DNA from 2 places in the Exiguobacterium sp. E17S genome. Region 1 is predicted to be linked to the other one. Evidence: predicted binding sites of a transcription regulator. Region 1 holds the regulator's gene; the other holds the start of a gene.

Evidence for each region. Region 1 encodes Rex, which represses fermentation and respiration genes when NADH is low (regulators of the CRP and FNR family bind a similar motif). Its sites were predicted from a motif close to TTGTGAAATATTTCACAA; they were not measured.
Region 2: a site for Rex is predicted at 9,097-9,114, ahead of AC3B4V_RS05885 (cytochrome ubiquinol oxidase subunit I). Genes of this name have one in related genera too.

What each region holds. Positions count from the first base shown of each region.
Region 1 covers NZ_JBYLRU010000006.1:3,191-14,227, forward strand. The annotation lists gene tsaD (tRNA (adenosine(37)-N6)-threonylcarbamoyltransferase complex transferase subunit TsaD) at 1-384, shown strand, start outside; gene AC3B4V_RS14355 (hypothetical protein) at 413-982, shown strand; gene AC3B4V_RS14360 (haloacid dehalogenase type II) at 1,030-1,689, opposite strand; gene AC3B4V_RS14365 (flavodoxin) at 1,758-2,213, opposite strand; gene AC3B4V_RS14370 (winged helix-turn-helix transcriptional regulator) at 2,319-2,639, opposite strand; gene AC3B4V_RS14375 (DoxX family protein) at 2,823-3,221, shown strand; gene AC3B4V_RS14380 (flavin reductase family protein) at 3,241-3,834, shown strand; gene AC3B4V_RS14385 (hypothetical protein) at 3,966-4,388, opposite strand; gene AC3B4V_RS14390 (ATP-binding cassette domain-containing protein) at 4,388-6,289, opposite strand; gene AC3B4V_RS14395 (redox-sensing transcriptional repressor Rex) at 6,457-7,116, shown strand; gene AC3B4V_RS14400 (twin-arginine translocase TatA/TatE family subunit) at 7,116-7,313, shown strand; gene tatC (twin-arginine translocase subunit TatC) at 7,321-8,100, shown strand; tRNA gene AC3B4V_RS14410 (tRNA-Ala) at 8,206-8,281, shown strand; gene AC3B4V_RS14415 (S8 family serine peptidase) at 8,506-11,037, shown strand, end outside.
Region 2 covers NZ_JBYLRU010000001.1:1,112,755-1,123,791, forward strand. The annotation lists gene AC3B4V_RS05845 (alpha-ketoacid dehydrogenase subunit beta) at 1-859, opposite strand, end outside; gene pdhA (pyruvate dehydrogenase (acetyl-transferring) E1 component subunit alpha) at 863-1,945, opposite strand; gene def (peptide deformylase) at 2,321-2,860, shown strand; gene rnjA (ribonuclease J1) at 2,906-4,573, opposite strand; gene AC3B4V_RS05865 (DNA-dependent RNA polymerase subunit epsilon) at 4,570-4,785, opposite strand; gene AC3B4V_RS05870 (Cof-type HAD-IIB family hydrolase) at 4,959-5,735, shown strand; gene AC3B4V_RS05875 (potassium channel family protein) at 5,773-6,441, opposite strand; gene AC3B4V_RS05880 (cytochrome d ubiquinol oxidase subunit II) at 6,546-7,568, opposite strand; gene AC3B4V_RS05885 (cytochrome ubiquinol oxidase subunit I) at 7,581-8,978, opposite strand; gene AC3B4V_RS05890 (N-acetyldiaminopimelate deacetylase) at 9,213-10,325, opposite strand; gene ccpC (transcriptional regulator CcpC) at 10,309-11,037, opposite strand, start outside.

The sequences.
Region 1 (11,037 bases):
GACTTTAGCTTCAGCGGTTTGAAGTCAGCAGTCATCAATGCCGTGCATAACGCCGAACAACGGGGGGAAACGATCATTCCGGAAGATTTAGCCGCGAGTTTCCAAGCAAGCGTCGTCGAGGTACTCGTGACGAAGGCGGTCCGTGCCGTGAAGGATAAAGGGGGACGTCAATTGCTGCTTGCTGGTGGCGTCGCTGCTAACAAAGGATTACGCCAAGGTCTCGAAGCGGCGTGTGCGAAGGAAGGAATCGATCTCATCATTCCGCCGATGCACCTGTGTGGAGATAATGCGGCGATGATCGGAGCGGCTGCGATTCATCCATATCGCGCGTTACGCTATTCGACACTTGCCATGAACGCAGAACCTGGGCTAGATTTAAAGTAAGGAATCCGAACAACTTGGGGGAAATGGAATGAAAAAAGTCATCATCGCATTGTTAGCGGTACTGGTCATCGTCGCGATCGGACTTCAGGTCCGAGAAATCGTCAACGCATACCAAGTCGCCTATAAGGAAGAACTCGTACCCGATAAAAAAGCGGTCGAGACGAATACGAAACAACGTCCACTTTACGAAATCGGACGAGCAGAAGGGGAAAAGACCCGGATTCAAAAGTTATATGCTTTTGATCAGACAATCAATGGTAAGCTCAGTAACGTCGTCATCGTCGATCGGAAGTATGGTTTAACGAACAAGGCGAGTGATGATTATTTCATGATTGCTTCCGGAACACCGGTGACGGATCAAGAAAAGAAGTCATTCGAACCAATGATTCAAAAGATGGATGCAGAACAAGTCCAAGCCGAGGTGATCTCAAAGCACGAGGTGACGGCTGTCGAGAACAATAAAAAGCGGACGTTGACGTTATTTAAGGTCTTCTATAAAGATACGGATCAAAACGAATACCTCTTCTTCATCGAAAAAGAAGGCGGTCTGAAACTCGATCTATTCAAGAAGGGTTACTCACGTCTTTCGAATTACTGAAGACATGAAAACAGCGGATTCCTAAATAGGAGTCCGCTGTTGTTCGTTCATTGCCATTCAGTGATACCCGTCAAGTCATCATAGATGCGATCGGGATCGAGATTCAATTCCTCGACCGGAAGTCCATTTCGATTGATCCATGCCGTTTTGAAGCCGAAACTCTTCGCCCCGGTGATATCCCAACCGTTCGAGGACATGAAGAGGATCTCCTCGCGTTTTAGACCGAGCGTGTTTAAGGCATGCATATAGGATGCAGGTGCTGGCTTATACTGTTTGATATCATCGACACTGACGAGATGTTCGAACCGATCGGCTAAGCCTGACTGCTCAATCAGCGGATCGAGCATATCATGGGAACCGTTCGAGAAGACGACCAGACGCTTGTCCGCCATCGTCTCGAGAACGGAGCTGACTTCAGGATATACATCAAGCGTCAGGTACGTTTCCATTAAGGTCGTGATTTGTTCCTCGGTCACATGGAGCTTCAGTTCGAGTAACGTATAGCGGAGGGCATCTTGTGTTACTTGGCTGAACGGCACATACTGTCCGTTCAATTGCCGGAGGAAAGAGTACTCCAGTTGTTTCTCCCGCCAGCGTTTGCTGATCGCTTCTCCGTGATCCGGATAAAGCGCTTCGGCTTGTTCTTTGACGGAATGGACATCGAATAATGTACCGTAGACGTCAAAGACGAGTGCTTGAATCGTCATAAAACATTCATCTCACTTTCATAGAGTCTGCTTTAACGATTCCCTTACAGTACGGATTCAAACGACACTCAAGAATGAACCTGTTGTAAAAAGCGATGAAACGTTTGCGCGAACGCACGACAAGCGGCTTGTTTCTCCGGGGTATTCGGATCAAACTCAATCTTCAAGCCATCCGTGACGAGGGTCGCCCCAGCTTCTTTTAATGCGTCTTCAATCAAATCAACGGCTGCGCAGTACTTCGGATAATCAAGATCCCCCGAACCAAAAGCAGCCGCCGGTATTCCTTGTAAGGATTGTTCCCGGAGCTCCTCGACAAAATCTTCTGCTTCATACGGTAAATCACCGTCTCCCCATGTATATGAGCCGAGTAATAGACCATCAAAACGTGATAAGTCCTCCCCGACGAATTGATCTAGTTCCGTGATCGTCACGTCGACATCGTGTTGCTCGAGTTCATGTTGAATGAGCGAGACGATATCTTCCGTATTACCGGACATGCTGACGAATCCAATCGCGATATGCATGCATCTTCCTCCTTTCACTGTACTTCTCTACTGTAATTGATAATGATTATCAATGTCAAAGGACACATAAAAAAGCACCTTCCGAAGAAGATGCTTTTTTATACATTAGTCTTGTAGTTCGGCCCATTCCTCAATGGAACGAATGACCGGTTCGAGTTGGCGCCCTTTGTCGGTCAAACTGTATTGAATCTTAATCGGACGATCGGGAATGACAGTCCGGATGACGATGCCTTCCGCTTCGAGCTCCTTCATACGTTCCGTGAGCATACGACCTGATAATTCGGGAATGGCATCTTGAATCTCATTGAAACGACATGTCTTCGTCAACAAGTGACGTAAGATCAGACCCGTCCATTTCTTACCTAAGATTTCAAAGGCATGTTCGACTTTGGGACAAAGAGCCGGTTGGATTGCGACTTCTTCCATCAGCACTCATCCTTTCTATAGTTGTAGTATACCCGCTTCTGCTAAAAAAATCGAATCATTTTACTTAATGTAACAAAAAGAACTAAAACAAATCTATTTACTTTTAGTAAGTGATAAGATATAGTCTGTTTATTGAGTTACTTAAAGTAACTAAAATACATTAGGTAAAAGGAGAAGAGAGAAATGATGGATACAGGACTTTTAATCATTCGTTTAATCATCGGCTTAACGTTCGCTGCACACGGGACACAAAAATTATTTGGTTGGTTCGGCGGACACGGAATCGCTGGAACAGGCGGTTGGTTCGAATCAATTGGCATGAAGCCAGGGAAGGCACTCGCGATTACAGCAGGTCTTGCTGAATTGATCGGCGGCTTGTTGTTTGCAGGAGGCGTATTCCTCTGGATCGCAGCACTCCTCATCATCGGATCGATGCTTGTCGCGATCGTTAAAGTACACGGTGCGAATGGTTACTGGGTGACGCAGAACGGGTACGAATACAACATGGCATTGATCGTCATCGCGCTTGGTGTAGCGATGATCGGTGCTGGAGACTATTCACTCGCTGCACTCATCGGGTGAAGAAAAAGGTGGGTCATTCATGAAGTTCGAGGCATCAACGCTTAGCGCAAAAGACAATTATAAATTACTGATCGGAAGCATCATTCCGCGTCCGATTGCTTTCGTGACAACGCAAGGAGAAGACGGGACGGTCAACGCCGCACCGTTTTCCTTCTTTACGGTCGCTTCAAGCAGTCCGCCGCAACTGGTGATCGCCGTACAACGGACGGATCAGGGGCAGAAGGATACGGCACGTAATATCCTTGCAAAACAAAGTTATGTCATCCATATCGTCAGCGAAGAGATCGTCGACGCAGTCAATGAGACAGCAGCGCCACTTGCTTACGGTGAAAGTGAGCTTGAGCGGACGGATTTGACGCTCGTCGATAGTGACGCGATCGAAGTACCTGGAATCGCGGAAGCGAAAATCCGGTTCGAGATGCGCTTGACGCAACACGTCGAGCTAGAAGGTGCCGATCTTTTGATTGGGGAAGTACTGCGCTATCACGTCGCGGATGAACTCGTCGATTCGTTCCGGATTGACGCAGCAGGATTGAAGGCTGTCGCTCGTTTAGCAGGGAATGATTATGCGACGATCGGGAAGACGTTTACGATTGCCCGACCGACAAAATGATAGAAGCGTGAATGCCTGATTCATCGTACGATTCGTTTTGATTCAAACAAAAAGGAGTGGAGAGACCGGTCTAGCTACCGGAATCTCCACTCCTTTTTCTCATGTCGTTCATCTGATTCATCGATCGGACTTCAAGGTTGCGGATCGATTTCGTTTGAAGAGGCTTCAAGACCATGACGTTTACTGTACTGATAACCATCGAGCAAATAAAAGACGATTGCGAGTGCCCAAATGCCGACACAGCTGATCAAGAAAGCGGTGAGCGGTGAGACACTACCGTAATACGATAGGATCAACGGGTCATTGAGTTCAACGAATAGCTGTGTCGTCAGGAGCGTACAGCATAATCCCGAGAGTAAACTGACGAAAAGACCGCTCCATGTCTGGATGACGAGACCGATCATACAAGAAATCAGGAGGAACAAAGGAAGCGCGGCATTAAAAGCATCCGGCCGGATGAAGGTCGACACGTAGTCCGCATACATCGGTACGAAATAAAGGATGCCGGATAGCAGTCCTTGAATCAAGTTAATGAAAAAACTTTTCGTCCGCATCAGTGTTGGTTCTCCCATCGTTCCATCAATTCGAGTAGATCGACATCAATCTGGTCACGTTCTGCTGAAAGAGCTGTCGCTTTCGGAATATCGTTGAAGACTTCCGGTTCACAGAGCAATTGTTCAATTTCTGCCGAACGCTGTTCGAGCCGCTCGATGTCTTGTTCGAGTTGCTCGATCTGCTGACGGCGCTTGCGTTCTTCTTTCTGTGCTTCCTTGTCGATCGTCTTCGACGCCGTGACCTTTGCGGCTTTTGCTTCCTCGGCTTCAAGACGCGCAATCTCTTCTTGCTCCGCCTTCTTCTCCGTGTAGTACGAATAATCACCGAGGTATTCCGTCACGCCGGCTTCACTCATCTCGATGACGCGGGTCGCGATCCGGTCGATGAAGTAACGGTCGTGGGAGACGAATAGCAGCGTACCTTCGTAGTCGACGAGCGCGTTTTCAAGGACCATCTTCGAATCCAGATCCAAGTGGTTCGTCGGCTCATCGAGGACGAGGACGTTCGTCTTTCGGAGTTTCAGTTTCGCGAGCGCGAGACGTCCGCGTTCGCCACCGGATAACTCATGGACGATCTTGAAGACATCGTCACCGCTAAACAGGAATTGCCCGAGGACGGACCGGACTTCTTGTTCACGCATCAGTGGCCATTCGTTCCAAATCTCATCGATGACACGGTTCCGATCATTGAGTTCCGCCTGCTCTTGATCGTAATAGCCGATCGAGACGCCGGTTCCGAAACGGAAATCACCGAAGAGGGGGCGTAAGCGACCGACGAGGACTTTTAGAAGCGTCGACTTTCCGATTCCGTTCGGTCCGACGAGTGCCAGTGATTCACCGCGTTGCAAGCGGAAGGTGATGTCTTTTGAGACAGCTTCTTCATAACCGATCGCCAGTTGATTGACTTGCAGAACGTCGTTCCCGCTCTGTTTTTCAATCGGGAAGGACAGGACCGTGCTACGCTCATCTCCATCTGGTCGGTCGAGTCGGTCGACCTTTTCGAGCCGTTTCCGGACACTCTGGGCACGTTTTGTCGTCGTCGCCCGGGCGATGTTCCGTTGAATGAAGTCCTGCATCTTCGCGATTTCTTCTTGCTGCTGTTCGAACTGCTTCATTTCCTGATCGTATAAGGCCGCTTTTTGCTCCAAGTACTTCGTATAGTTCCCCGTGAACTTACGACAGACATTGCGCGACAGTTCGTAGACGACATTGACGACTTGGTCGAGGAAGTACCGGTCGTGCGAGACGATCAGGACGGCACCACGATAACCACCGAGGTAACTTTCGAGCCACGCGAGCGTATCGATATCGAGGTGGTTGGTCGGCTCATCGAGAATGAGAAGCTCTGGTGCTTGTAAGAGCATCTTCGCTAAGGCAAGCCGTGTCCGTTGACCACCGGATAATGTCTGAATCCGGCGCGAGTAATCATCCGGATAAAAGCGCATGCCGTGCAAAACAGAGCGGATATTTGCTTCGAACTGATAACCACCCGCTTCTGAGAAGTCGTGTTGCGCTTGATCATACGTCTTCAGGAGACGATCGTACGCGACCGGGTCGTTCAAGATATGCTCCATACCCATTTCAATTTCCATCCGGCGTAGTGTTCGTTCTTGTTCCTGAAGATGTTCGAAGACGGTCAGCATCTCGTTCCAGATCGTTTCATTCGATTCAAGACCACTGTCTTGCGCGAGATAACCGATTTTGACATCCTTGCCTTTCATGATGTCACCTGAGTCATGACTGAGTTCGCCAGCAATGATTTTGAGCAAGGTCGATTTACCGGCACCGTTTCGTCCGACGAGCGCAATGCGGTCGCGCTCTTGTACTTCCAATTTGATATTTTCTAAAATCGGCTCGACGCCGAATGATTTCGAGAGTTGGTTGACTTGTAAGAGTATCATTTCCATCCATCCTTCCACCCTTTAGTCTATCACGAACAAAAGCGCGAGGTCCTGCGGAATATATTATTTGTGACTCTATGTGAAGTGGTTTACAATCAAGGAAAGTAGAAAGCTTTTTGCAAAGATTTGGGTGCCACGATGGATGTGGCCGAAGGGGGAACTGCAGGATGAATGGACCAGACACAAAAATTCCACAAGCGACAGCAAAACGGTTGCCGCTATATTATCGCTTCATCCAAAGTTTATACAATTCAGGCAAGCTCCGCGTCTCTTCTGCTGAGTTAAGCGAGGCGGTGAAGGTTGATTCAGCAACGATTCGTCGCGATTTTTCCTACTTTGGGGCATTAGGGAAGAAGGGGTATGGATATAACGTTCAACATCTCTTAACGTTTTTCCGCAAAACCTTGAATCAAGATGAGGTGACGAATGTTGCCTTAATTGGGGTCGGTCATCTCGGAACAGCGTTTGCAAATTATAACTTTTTAAAGAATAATAGTACTCGGATAGTCGTTGCGTTTGATGCGGACGAAGAGAAGGTCGGAACAACAACGCATGACGTTCCAATCTATCATGTTTCGGACATGAAAGAACAAATCGAAGCGAATCAGGTCGATGTTGCCATCTTGACGGTTCCATCCCAGTTCGCGCAGTCAGTAGCGGATGAGTTAGTCGAGTATGGTGTGACAGGCATCCTGAACTTTACGCCAGCGCGGTTGAACGTGCCAGCTAGCGTCCGGGTCCATCACATTGATTTATCGATCGAGTTGCAGTCGTTAGTTTATTTCATGAAGCATTATTCGCAATCAGCTGAAGGAGTGAAATCATAATGGAAAACCTTATTCCGCTCACACTAGGTATCGGACCTGCGAGCATCGGATTAATCGCGGTCGTCGCATTGATCATTTTCGGACCGAAAAAGTTACCAGAATTCGGACGCGCTGCGGGTCAGACATTGAAAGAGTTCAAAAATGCCACGAATGGCATCATGGACGACGATAAAAAGGACGAACCGAAAGAGAAGTGATTGAATCATGACGGTTGATCAAGAGCAAAGCATGACGTCGCACCTTGACGAACTGCGTAAGCGGATCGTCTGGTCGCTTATCATCGTCGTCGTCCTGTTCGCTGTCGCATTTCCGCTCGTCCGACCGCTCGTTCGCTTCTTGCAAGCGGACTTAAAAGAGCTCGGTATCGGTTTGAATGCCTTCAACGTCGCCGATCCTTTAATGTTGTATTTGAATCTTGCGTTCATCATTGCGCTGATTTTAGCGTCACCGTTCTGGATGTATCAACTCTGGGCATTCGTCCGACCAGGACTTTATGACAAGGAGCAAAAAGCGACATTGACTTATATTCCGGTCATCTTCTTCCTGTTTTTGGCTGGCGTAGCCTTCTCGTATTTCTGGTTGCTTCCCTTCTTGCTTGAAGTCTCAACGGATCTCGGGAAAGAGCTCGGAATCGAACAAGTCATCGGAGTGGAGAACTACTTCAGTTTCTTAATCCGATTGACGATGCCGTTCGGTCTTCTTTTCCAATTGCCGGTCGTGACGATGTTCCTGACACGTCTGGGTCTCGTGACGCCATATTTCATGCGAAAGAATCGGAAATATGCGTACTTTGCGCTGTTCGTCGTTGCGGCATTGATCGCACCGCCGGACGTGACGTCACACTTGATGATCTCGGTTCCATTGTTCGTTCTCTATGAGATCAGCATCTTGATTTCTGCGCGGACGTACAAAAAAGTCCTGATCCTCGAGCAACAGGCAGAGCTTGAACGACAGGCGGATTTGATGCGTGAATTGAATAAATGAATCGTGAATTCCTTCCGACGATTTTTGGAAGGAATTCTTTTTTATGAAAGCGTTATTTTTATATTGATAAAGCAGTTAGTGATACGTATACTAAAGATAATTCATGGGGGCTTAGCTCAGCTGGGAGAGCGTTTGGCTGGCAGCCAAAAGGTCGTCGGTTCGATCCCGATAGTCTCCACCAATACCAAATATCCAACTCCTCGAGGCTTCGAGGAGTTTTTATTTTACTCCCAGTTAAATTCCTCAAAAATATAAAATGTCATGTAAAACAAATAAATTAAAAAAATAGGCAAATATAAATTGTTTATTTCCATTAAATTCATTAAACTAAATATACAGAATTTTCGTTTAACTGTTTTATCAGTAGTACTACTATGGTTTTACAGAAAAGGGGAAAACGAACGCATGAAGAAGATTGCACTTATGGCAGCCGTCTTAATGACGTCTTCCAATCTAGTCAGTGCGCAAGGTGCACTGTCGTCGCAAGACAAAGCAACGGGTCAAAAACCGCAAGCGCTCTCGCTGAAGAAATCGGGGCAAGAGAAGAACTACAAACAATCGGATAAAGTTCGTGTCGTCATCGAGATGGAAGAGAAGCCGGCGATTCAAATCGCCCAGGCTCAAAACAAGCGGTATAGCACATTGAGCAATGCCGAAAAAGAGTCGATCAAAGATCGCCTCGTCAATGTCCAAAAATCAGTCAAGTCAGCCATCGCTAAAAAGGCGATTCCCGTTACATATAAGGAAAGCTTCACAACCGTCATCAACGGATTCAGTGGTGAAGTCAAGTTCGGGGACATCGAAGACATTAAACAACTGAGCGGAGTCAAGAGCGTACATATCGCCCATGAGTATGCGCGTCCAGAAGTTGCTAAAGGTGCCAAGCCAGACATGCTGTACAGCAAGGACATGGTCAATGCGAAGGAAACATGGCAGGACTATGGTTTTAAAGGGGAAGGAACAATCGTTGCCGTCATCGATACGGGAATCGATCCATCGCATAAGGACATGGTCTTGAGCCCTGAGACGAAGATCGATTTGACTTCTTCGAAAGTCGATAGTGCGAAAGAAACAAAAGGCTTAAAAGGAAAGTACTTCACGGAAAAAGTACCGTACGGCTATAACTATGCCGATCACGATAGCGAAATCCGTGATTTAGGTGCGGGCGCATCGATGCACGGGATGCACGTCGCGGGTACGGTCGGAGCAAACGGCGATGAAGCAAACGGTGGTATCAAAGGAGTCGCTCCGGAAACACAGCTCCTCGCGATGAAAGTCTTCGGAAACGATCCAGGAATGCCATCGACATTCAGCGATATCTACATTAAAGCGATTGATGATGCGATTGCACTCGGAGCCGATGTCATCAACATGAGTCTCGGTTCGACGGCATCGTTCGTCAATGCAGATGATCCAGAACAACGCGCAATCGTCAACGCGATGAACAACGGCATCTTGTGTGCGATTTCTGCTGGTAACTCGGCATTCGCAGGTCATGGTGCAGGTAACCCGTACACAGCGAACCCGGATATTGGTGTCGTCGGTGCCCCAGGTTTAACAAGCCAAGCACTCCAAGTCGCATCACTCGAAAATACGAAATTGACACTCGAAGGCATGGCGCTGACGATCGACGGTCAGGATGCTGGTTATTTGGCATACCAAAAACAAGATTCACCGAATCCGATTGCTGTCTTCGATAAAGAGAAGAAGGATGTCGTCTATGTCGGTGACGGTCAAGCTTCGAACTACGAAGGCAAAGACGTCAAGGGGAAAGTCGTCTTCGTCGTGCGTAACGGTGGTTTCAACTACGGTATGATCCAAGCAGAAGCTGAGAAGCAAGGGGCAGCAGGTGTCATCGTCCGCGGTCGAGTCGATCATGGGGATTACGTCAGTATGGCGCTCAACAATCCGACGATTCCACTCGTCACACTCAGCATCGCAGACGGAAACGATCTTGAAGCAAAAGCAAAAGAGGGCAAGGCAATCGCTGTCACGTTCGACGGAAAAGCAGTCTCAGCCGATAACCCGGTCGCAGGACAAATGTCTGACTTCACGTCTTGGGGTGTCACACCAAGCCTTGACTTCAAGCCAGAAATCACGGCACCAGGTGGAAAAATCTACTCGACGCTCAACGATAACGAGTATGGTGTCATGAGTGGGACATCGATGGCGGCACCACACGTCGCTGGTGGAACGGCACTCGTCATGCAACGGATCGCGAAGGACTTTAAAGTCGATGGTGCGACACGCGTTAAGCTCGCGAAGAACATCTTGATGAACACGTCGCGTCCGCAACTCGATCAAGGAAAATACAATGCGCAGCTAAAAACAGGCAACTTCTACTCCCCACGTCGTGAGGGAGCTGGACTGATGGATCTTCGTGCTGCCATGAAGACACCAGTCGTCGTCACAGAGACGAAGTCAGGTGAAGGTAAGGCATCCTTGAAGGAAGTCGGCGAGAAGTTCACGTTCACACTTGATTTGAAAAACTACAGCAGTGAAAAAGTGACATATAAGTTAGCCGGAACGGTTCAATCAGATCTCGGTGCAGAAGGGTCAAACTTCCTCGAAGCAAACGGCATCTTTAAAAAGGGAACGATCGGTACGGTGGATGCAAACAAAGGCACATATCCGATCTCATTCGCAGTGGGCTCGAAGAAAGCAAGTTCGGTCTCGATTAATCCGAAGAGCTCAACGAAAGTCAGTGTATCGGTCGATCTGAAGGATACAACGGACTGGGCAAACGAACTTCCGCTCGAACAAGTCTTTGAGAACGGCTACTTCGTCGAAGGATTCGTTCGTCTGATCGATACGAAGAGTAAGAATCCAGAATTGACGGTTCCTTACGTTGGCTTTAAAGGGAAATGGGATCAAGCTCCGATTCTAGACGCACCATTATACGATGAAGACAACACGTTCTATGGTTTGACAGGTCTA
Region 2 (11,037 bases), on a different contig from region 1:
CTTCGAGGTCAAGGATTGCACGTTCTTGGATTTCAGTTGCAACCATTGCAGCGATACCCGCTTGTTTTTGTGCTTCTTGAACGACGACGACACGGTTTGTTTTCTTGACAGAAGCAAGAATCGTATCGATGTCGATTGGGCTGATTGTCATCAAGTCGATGATTTCGACGCTGATGTTTTCTTTTTCGAGCTCTTCAGCTGCTTTAAGTGAAGCGTGTACCATCGCACCGTAAGTGACGATTGTTACGTCTGTACCTTCACGTTTAACATCAGCTTTTCCGAGTTCGATCGTGTAATCGCCCTCTGGCACTTCACCGCGGAATGAACGGTAGAGTTTCATGTGCTCGAGGAATACGACTGGGTCGTTGTCGCGGATTGACGCGATCAAAAGACCTTTAGCATCGTAAGGTGTTGAAGGAATGACAACTTTAAGTCCTGGTGACTGAGCCATGAGTCCTTCGAGGTTATCTGCGTGAAGTTCCGGTGTTTTAACACCGCCACCGAATGGTGAACGGATTGTAACAGGTGCATTGTATGTGCCGCCTGAACGGTAACGGAGACGCGCAAGTTGTGCTGCGACTGAATCGAATACTTCGAATACGAATCCGAAGAATTGGATTTCCATGATTGGACGGAATCCTGTCAGACTGAATCCGACAGCAAGACCACCAATACCTGATTCCGCAAGTGGTGTATCGAAGACGCGGTCTTCGCCGAGCTCATCTTGAAGACCTTCTGTCGCACGGAATACCCCACCGTTTTTACCGACGTCTTCACCGAACAAGAGAACTTGTTCGTCGCGTTTCATCTCGACGCGCATTGCGTCAGTGATCGCTTGGATCATCGTCATTTGTGCCATGGGTTATTTCGACTCCTTTGCTGTATACTCATCAAGCTGCTCTTGCAGGTTTTGTGGAAGCTTCTCAGCCATCACGTTGATGAAATCTGTAACTTTTTGTTTTGGTTCTTTGTCAGCTTGTGCAAGTGCTTCCTTAACGTCAGCTTTAGCTTGCTCGATGACTTCGTTCTCTTTATCTTCATTCCAAAGACCTTTTGCTTCCATGAAAGCACGGAAACGGATGAGTGGATCTTGTGCTTGATACTCATCATCCATGTCTTTTGTACGGTAACGTGTTGGATCATCACCAGCGAGTGTGTGTGGTCCATAACGGTAAGTCAATGTTTCGATCAATGTCGGAACACCGTTGAGTGCTTCAACACGCGCTTGTTTCGTAGCTGCGTATACAGCAAGAACGTCCATACCGTCGACTTGGATACCATTGATACCAGCAGCGACAGCTTTTTGAGCGATTGTTTTCGCCATAGATTGTTTTTCGACAGGTGTCGAGATTGCGAAACGGTTGTTTTGAACGACGAAGATTGCAGGTGCTTTGAAAGCTCCAGCGAAGTTCATACCTTCATAGAAGTCACCTTGTGAAGAACCACCATCACCTGTGTAAGTGATTGCGACTTGTTCTTTACCGCTTTTCTTAAGACCGAGAGCAACACCAGCCGCTTGAACGATCTGCGCACCGATGATGATTTGTGGCATTAAGACGTTAACACCTTCAGGGATCTTACCACCTGTGATGTGACCGCGTGAGAACAAGAATGCTTTGTAAAGTGGGAAGCCATGGAAGACCATTTGTGGAATATCACGGTATCCAGGAAGAATCCAGTCATCTTTATCCAAAGCGAATTGCGTACCAATCATTGACGCTTCTTGTCCAGCTACTGGAGCATAGAAACCAAGGCGTCCTTGACGGTTAAGTGAGATTGCACGTTGGTCCCAGATACGTGTGTATACGAGACGGCGCATTAATTCCGTAAGCTCTTCATCCGAGAGGTCTGGCATAGCGTCTTTATTGACGACTTCACCTTTCTCGTCAAGAATGCGGAACGTTTCAAAGTTTTCTTCCACGTTTTTAAACATGTTTACGTTCATCTTTTCACCTCATCCTTCACTGCGTTCAGCGAAATATTCCTCTGACTGATTTGCCCACATGACAATAGTGTCCAAAAAACGAAGTCCCGTGTGACTATCCTTGAACATGTGTCTGTGTACCTATTCAGTTGAGTAAACTGTATTATCATGAATCGACACGTTATAGTGTCTTGTTCATTACGTTACAAGTATAAATCTGTAACACCTTAAAATCAAAGGAAATGTTTTATTTTTTTCGCGTTTCACATTGTGAATTCAATCACAAAACTAGAATATTCCATCTTCTGTATCATTCGATATTTTCCTACTGTGTTAGTTGTCATCATTCCCCACTTTCCTATGCTATACTTTTTGTAGACGAAAGGAGTGTTGTTCATGATCACCATGAATGAAATCGTACGCGAAGACGTTCCTGCTCTTCACGAACGGTCAGTAGAAGTGACCTTCCCTCTCAGCGATGAGGATAAGGAAACGATGCGACTCATGCGCGAGTTCCTCGCCAACAGTCAAGATGATGAAATTGCGAAGAAATACGATTTACGAAGCGGCATTGGACTTGCAGCACCACAAATCGGTGTCAACAAGCGCATGTTCGCGATCCGCTTACCGGATGGTGATGATTTGCTGGAATTTGGTATCTATAATCCAAAAATCATCAGTCATTCCGTCGAGCAGACCTATTTAACGGGCGGCGAAGGATGTCTGTCCGTCGATCGTGAAGTCGAAGGACATGTACCGCGCTATATGCGTATTACCCTAACTGGCATCGATCATAACGGAAATCCTGTAAAATTACGTTTAAAAGGGATGAAAGCAATCGTCTGCCAGCATGAATACGACCATCTAGATGGCGTCATGTTCTATGATCGGATTGATAAAAAAGAACCGTTCAAGGAATACGGTCCTGCCACGTAATACAAAAATCCTCGTTTCCGTTTTCGGAGACGAGGATTTTTTGAATCAGACTTCCATGATGATCGGCATGACCATTGGATGACGTTGTGTTTTTTCTGTTAAATACGGTGTGAGCGTATCATTGATGACTTGTTTGATGTCCGTCCATTTCGTATTACGGTTCGCGAGCGATTGATCAAGTGAACGCTTGAGAAGACGTTCAGCATCTTTAATCAAATTACCCGACTCACGCATGTAGACGAAACCACGCGAAATGATGTCCGGTCCAGAGACGAGACGATTCGTCTTCGAGTCAAGCGTCACGACGACGACGACGAGTCCCTCTTCTGAGAGAATACGGCGATCGCGTAAGACGATGTTTCCGATGTCTCCGATTCCTTTTCCATCGACATAAACCGCATTCGCTTGAATCTTTCCAGTGATAGCGGCTGCATTCGCATCTAATGCCAGTACTTCACCGTTATCCATGACGAAGCAGTTCTCTTCCGGTACGCCAGCATCCATCGCAAGCGACATATGCTTCTTCAGCATCCGGTATTCCCCGTGAATCGGCATGAAATATTTCGGATTCAATAGACGTAACATGAGCAACTGCTCTTGTTGACTACCGTGACCTGATGTATGGATATCATTTAGTTTACCGTACATGACATCTGCGCCAGCTTTATATAGCTGATTGATCGTCTTTCCGACAGAAACGACGTTTCCTGGGATTGGTGACGAAGAGAAGATGACGAGATCATCCGGAATGATCGAGATTTGACGGTGTGTTCCGTTTGCGATACGGCTAAGTGCAGCCATCGGTTCTCCTTGTGAACCCGTACAAAGGATCGTCAACTCATTTGATTTATAACGTTTCATCTCGTTCGGCTCGATGATCGTACCCTTCGGCGCTTTGATGAAATCAAGTTCTTGACCAATCATCATGACCTTGTCCATGCTACGTCCGAAGACGACGATTTTCCGTCCTGCTTCTACAGAAGCATTGACGACTTGTTGCAGACGATAGATGTTCGACGCAAACGTCGCGAAGATGATCCGTCCTTCCGCTTTACGGAAGATGTCTGAGATCGTTTCCCCAACGACACGTTCACTCATCGTAAACCCTTCCACTTCTGCGTTCGTTGAGTCCGATAGAAGACACAATACGCCTTCTTTACCGAGTTCAGCCATTTTCGCTAAATCAGCCGGCTCTCCGACTGGCGTGAAATCGAACTTGAAGTCCCCTGTATGCACGATGTTCCCTTGTGGTGTTTTGACGACGACACCGAACGAATTCGGAATCGAGTGTGTCGTACGGAAGAACGAGATGCTTGTCTTCCGGAACTTGATGACCGAATCTTCATCGATCTCATGCAGTTCCGCGTTGCGAAGCAAACCATGCTCTTCTAACTTCACCTTGATGAGACCCATCGCAATCTTCCCAGCGTAAATCGGTAAGTTCACTTGTTTAAGCAAGAAAGGCAGACCACCAATGTGATCTTCATGACCGTGTGTGATGAAGACGCCTTTGACCTTATCCTTATTCTTGATCAAGTACGTGTAATCTGGAATGACATAGTCGATTCCAAGTAATTCATCTTCTGGGAACATGACACCCGCGTCAATGACGATGATCTCATCTTGGAATTGAACGACATACGTGTTCTTCCCGATTTCCCCGAGTCCACCGAGTGCGAAAACGGCGGCCTGATGGTTTTTGACGAACTTCATTCGAACGTCGCAACCTTGAAATCAGGATGTTGTTGTTCGTATGTCAAAAATTCTCCGCTGACTTCGCGGATGAACTCGATGTTGATATCTTTGAGGTGGTCAATCGTTGATCGCACGTCACGAATGCTTTCCCCTTCTACATACATTGTTTCTGTCCGTTCACGAACAGGTGCTTCCGAACGAAGCGGTTGGTAAAATACTTTAAAAATCATGCCTAGCAACTCCTTATCAGTACATTGTTTTTTGTCCTTAGTACAGTATACACGATACATGGACTATTTTTCATCCTTATTCGGCATGTTCCCTTCCGGCAACACGCTTTTGGTTATGCTATACTTTCACATGAACAGGTCATTTCGACCAATTAAAAAGAGAAGGTGAAACCATGGCAAATCAGAAAGTCGTCTTTTTCGATATCGACGGAACCTTATTGCATGATGGTCATTTTGTTCCGGAATCAACAAAACAGGCAATTCGTAAGCTTCAAGAAAATGGTGTCTATGTAGCCCTTGCAACTGGACGCGGACCTGCGATGTTGTCTGGAATCCGTGAACTACTCAACATCGATACGATTATCGGCTATAACGGGCAAATCGTCGTTCATCAAAATGAAATCATCTACAAACGTCCACAACCTAAGACGGATTTAACGCATTTAACGCAACAAGCGAAAGAAAACGGGCATACACTCGTTTATCTTGGCGAAACAAAAGGCTTCACGACGAAATCAAATGACACGCATGTAGTAGATTCGCTCGGCGAACTCGACATGCCATTACCGATTCACGATGAAGAAGCTTTCTTATCGCATGATGTTTTCCAAACGCTCGTCTACTGTACGGCCGAAGAAGAAGCGGATTATGTTAAACGGTATGACGCATTCGATTTCATTCGTTGGCACCCACACGCAATGGATGTCATCAATGTCGGTTCCTCGAAAGCAGAAGGGATCAAACAATTCCTGAAATTGACGAATATTCGCCGCGAAGATACCTTTGCATTCGGTGATGCTTTAAACGATTTAGAGATGCTCCGCTACGTTGGAACGGGTATTGCAATGGGCAACGGGCTTCCAGAAACGAAAGCTGCCGCTGACTATGTCACGAAACCAATCCTTGAGGACGGTATCGCACACGGATTAAAAGAATTCCAACTCATTTAATTAAGTAAATGTAAAGCTGAGGCGCGCCTCAGCTTTTTTAGTTCTTCACTTTATGAATCGCACGCTCTAGACGGTCGAGATCCTCATTTTCACCAATGACGACGAGATAGTCCCCTTTTTCAATCATTTCATCAGCTTGTAGAGAAATCAGAACGTTTTCTCCACGTTTAATGGCGACGACGTTCGCTCCGTATTTGCTTCGTAGATCAAGGTCGATCAATGTTTGTTTTGCCATCCGGTCACTGACTTTAATTTCAACAATCGAAAATTCTTGAGATAAGTCGAGATAGTCAAGAATATTTGAACTCATTAAACCATTTGCAATCCGGACTCCCATATCCCGTTCGGGGTGAACGATGAAGTCTGCTCCGATTTTTCGTAATACCTTTTCGTGGTAATCGTTCGTCGCTTTAACGGTGATCGATTGTACCCCGAGCTCTTTTAAGATCAATGTCGTCAAGATGGATGCTTGAATATTTTCCCCGATGGCAACGATGACATGATCGAAGTTTCGGATTCCTAGACTTTTTAAGACATTCTCATCCGTTGTGTCCGCGATGACGGAATGCGTCGCAATTCCCATGAATTCATTGACGCGCTCCTCGTCGGAGTCAATCGCTAAGACATCGTAGCCATTTTTCGATAATTCGCGGACAATCGAGCCACCAAAGCGCCCTAGTCCAATTACTGCAAACTCTCCATTCATTTTCACAACTCTCCTTCACAATCGCTCTTCCTTAGTAGTGTACCCGATTCATTTTAAAATTACTATAAACGCCCCTGCGATTCGCAGAGGCGTTTATTCATCCATTATTTTGAGGATTTCCCACGTACATAATCGTTATCGAACAAGAAGAGTCGTAAAATCAAGTACAACGCCGGAATCAAGAGTAAGAGTCCGAAGATGAAGACAACGACGAGTGCGGAAGCCATTGTTTCGTTAACGACCGCTTTGTTGATATCGATATATGGATACAAGATATATGGTAAGTGCGTATAACCGTAACCGAACCATGCCACTCCATACTGTAGCATGACCGCGACGAAAGCAATTCCGTAATTCTTCTTCATGTAGACGAGTGTCACCGCAACAAGGAAGAAGATGAAACTAGCAGCGAACCACCACCAGTTCCCGTTTAAGATGTTCTCATAGTGCCATGCCGCTTGATTTTTCAATCCAAAGAAGACGAGTGCACAGACAAGAATCGTTGGACCACTCCAGAAGAGTGCCCATTTACGAATCAATGGCGTAGCTCCTTCATCCTTCGCTTTATCTGCGTAGAACAAGAGGAACATCGCACTGATATAGAGGACGGATACGATAGCGAGTGCGACGACCGACCAAGAGTAAAAGTTCGTAAATAATTTTGTTCCTAAAAACTCGACTGTTTCATTCGTTTTACGAATGAATCCACCTTGACTGATCGTCAAAGTCGTTGACATCGCCGCCGGAATCAATAGACCAGTTGCTCCATATAAGAACGTATAGAACATGCTGTCGTTTGATCCATAATTGGCAAATGCATAGAAGCTACCACGAATCGCAATCAATACGAGAACGATCGAGGCTGGCACAAGCAGTGCCGTACCGAAATAATAAGCGGTATCCGGGAAGAACCCGACTAGTCCGACGAAGAAGAATACGAAGAAGACGTTCGTTACCTCCCACACTGGTGAGAGATAACGAAGAATCAATCGATTCGTTAAATGATCCCGCTTCGTATATTTTGAATAAAAGGCGTAAAATCCAGCACCGAAGTCAATTGAGGCAACGATGAGATATCCGTACAGGAAAGTCCAAAGGACCGTAATTCCTAGTGTTTGAACGTCCAAATCGTTCCCTCCTTACTTATTATCATCCACGAACATAGCTTCCCCACGCGCGTGGTGGTTTTCAGCAAGTTCTTGAAGTTCTTTTCCAACCGGGTTTTTCTTGAACATCCGTAATAATACGACTGTACAAATCGTACCGAGCATCAAGTACAAGGCACTGAATAGAATCAACATCGGACCGACGGCAGTTGATGTCGTCGCCGCATCTGCTGTCCGCATGATGCCGTAAAGTGTCCAAGGTTGGCGACCAATTTCAGCATACATCCAACCTGCTTCAATGGAAATCATCGCCAGAGGTCCACCGATGAAGACACCTCTTAAAATCCATTTGTTATAAGGATTTAATTTTTTCAAACGGAATGCCAAGATGAACAAGGCAGAGATGGCAGCCAAATACATACCAATCGAAACCATGATATCGAAGAAATAGTGAACGATCAGCGGTGCTTGATCTTCTTTTGCGAACTCATTTAGACCAATGACTTCTGTATCTGGAGCTCCACCCGCAAGGATCGAGAGTGCATATGGGATTTTGACGGCTCCCTTGATTTCATAACTGCCGTCTTCTTGCTGATCAAGTATCCCACCAAAGATCAATTCTGCTTCACTTGTCGTTTCAAAATGCCATTCAGCAGCCGCGAGTTTCTCTGGCTGATATTTCGCCAAGTATTTCCCTGAGAAGTCCCCGACAAGTGCCGTCGAGAAGGCAAAAATCAATCCAGCCATAACCGTTAAGCGAAGTGCTTTTTTGTGATACGCTGTTTCCGCTGCTGAGAGTGTTTTTTTGCGGAGTAAGTGGAACGCCGCGATTGCCGCCAAGATGAAGGCGACTGTCAAATAAGCCGATACGATGACGTGTGTTGCTTTTGTAGGTGTTGCTGTATTGAACATTGCTTTTAATGGTTCAATTTGCGTTAGCGTTCCATTGACGATCTTAAATCCTTCTGGTGAGTTCATGAAGGAGTTGACCGTCGTAATGAAGAATGCTGATGCTGTCGCACCGATGACGACTGGAATCCCGATCAACCAGTGTAACCATGGGTTTTTGAATCGATCCCATGTATACAGGTAAATACCGAGGAAAATCGCTTCAAAGAAGAATGCGAATGTTTCCATGAACAGTGGTAATGCGATCGTTTGACCAGCCACTTGCATGAGTGACGGCCAAAGTAGTGATAATTGCAATCCGATGGCCGTCCCTGTCACGACACCGACTGCGACGGTAACGACGTATCCACGCGTCCACCGTCTTGCTAATAAAATATAATCCGGATCTTTGCGTTTCAGACCGATGAATTCAGCAGCGAGTACCATGAGTGGTACCCCGACGCCAATCGTCGCGAATATAATATGAAACGCTAATGTGAGCCCTGTCAACAATCGACTGAGCAATACGGGATCATTGAACATGTATATAGCCCCCTCTTCCTAAAACATACTTCTCTATATGGTCTATAACCGTATCATAGAGAACATAACCCTTTATGTCTGTTTATAATGTTTGATGTAACAAATTGTTCACATGTGCACGTGATTTTTTTCACAAAATGTTCGAAAACTCCTATTCTTACATATATAAAAAGCTCTCCCATTCTTGATTTCGAAAGGGAAAGCTTAATGTCCTTCATTATTTCATAAAACTTTTTAAACATATTCTCGGAAATAATGATCGAGTAAATCAATCACAAATGGAATCGCGGATTCATCCGGATTCAAGGTTGGTTGGTGAAGTCCAGATGTCGGATTGTCGACTCCGAGCCAAAACATCATCCCTGGAATTTCCTTCAACATGAATCCGAAGTCTTCTCCTGTCATTGCTGCATCACATTCAATATAGTTCGCATTCATCTTAACGAATGATGAAAATTTATCAACGATGTGTCGGTCATTGACGACCTCGTAATAACGATTTCCGAATTGTAGATCAATCTTGACGCCAAAGGAAGCTTCGATTCCCCGGATGATGTCACGAACACGTCGTTCCAGTTTTTCCATGTCTTCCCCGTTGAGTGCGCGCATCGTACCGTCAAGAACAGCTCTACCGGCGATGACGTTTTCTCGAATCCCGGCATCGACCTTTCCGATCGTGATGACGCTACAGTTCATCGGATTGATGGATCGGCTGACGATTGTTTGCAATTGCATGATCAAGGCTGCTTGCGCAACGACCGTATCAATCGTCAAATGAGGAAATGCCGCGTGACCACTTTGACCATAGATCGTGATATGGACTTCTCGAGCACTCGCGAACAAGACGCCTGGACGGCTTGCAATCGTACCGACTGGATACTCCGGTGCGACGTGAAGACCATACATCTCACTTGGACGATATTTTTCAAACAACGGACTTTTAATCATCGGTTCTGCCCCGCCCGGACCTTCTTCCGCTGGTTGGAATAAAAAGACGACATCATCCATGACCGGCAATTCAATGATTCGTTTCATCAATCCCAACGCAATCGACGTGTGCATATCGTGACCACAGGCATGCATGAAGCCTGGATGTTCCGAACAAAATGGAAGACCTGTCGCTTCTTCGATTGGTAACCCATCAATGTCTGCCCGGTATCCAATCGTCCGATTTCCAGTCAATCCTTTCACTCGAACGAAAACACCCGTTTCAAACGTGTCATACGTGACACGATCTGGTGGATAAGCACGAATTTGTTCCAATATAAAAGCTTGCGTCTTAAATTCCTTGAACCCTGGTTCTGGTATTTTATGAAGCGCGCGCCGCATTTCAATGGCGTATTCCATCTGACTGACTTCCTCCTTCTTCTTTTACGATATCCCAAAATGCTTGAACTTGTTTTAGTTCAAGCATCGATTCCGTAGACAAAATCCATGTATCTCGCTTTAATATCTTTCCAGATGATGTTTTTAACGGAAGCTGCATGACTTCATTTGATTGTTGGATCGTCGATTCGGGTAAAATCGCAAATCCAATTCCATGTAGAGCCATCTGCTTACATGTCTCGATTTGATCGACGACCAGCGTCCGAGATGGCGGACTTGCGAACCGATCTTGCCACCATTCTAAAATTTCTTGATAGTACGTTGAATCACTCTTGAACTGGATGAATGGTCGATCCGTCAAGCGTAACTGTTCGATTGACGTCAACTCACTATCGACTAAATAGAGCGGATCCGAGAAAAGACGTTCTTTGACACCTTTCCAGTCCGGGTTTCCACGAATGATTCCGATATGAAAATGTTCCTCTAACATATGACGCATCATCTCACTGGACCATCCCGTGACAAGCTGAACACGGACATGCGGATAACGCTCTACGAATCGTTTCAAGACACGCGGGAGCCAGTATTGCCCCATGATGGAAGCAACGGCAATTCGAAGCGTTCCATAAACAGCACCCTCTTCTGCCGTCAATTCACTTTTTAACTCAAGTTCCTTCCGATTCATCTCTTTTGCGAGACCGATTACTTTTTCTCCCTGTGGTGTGATGCTTAA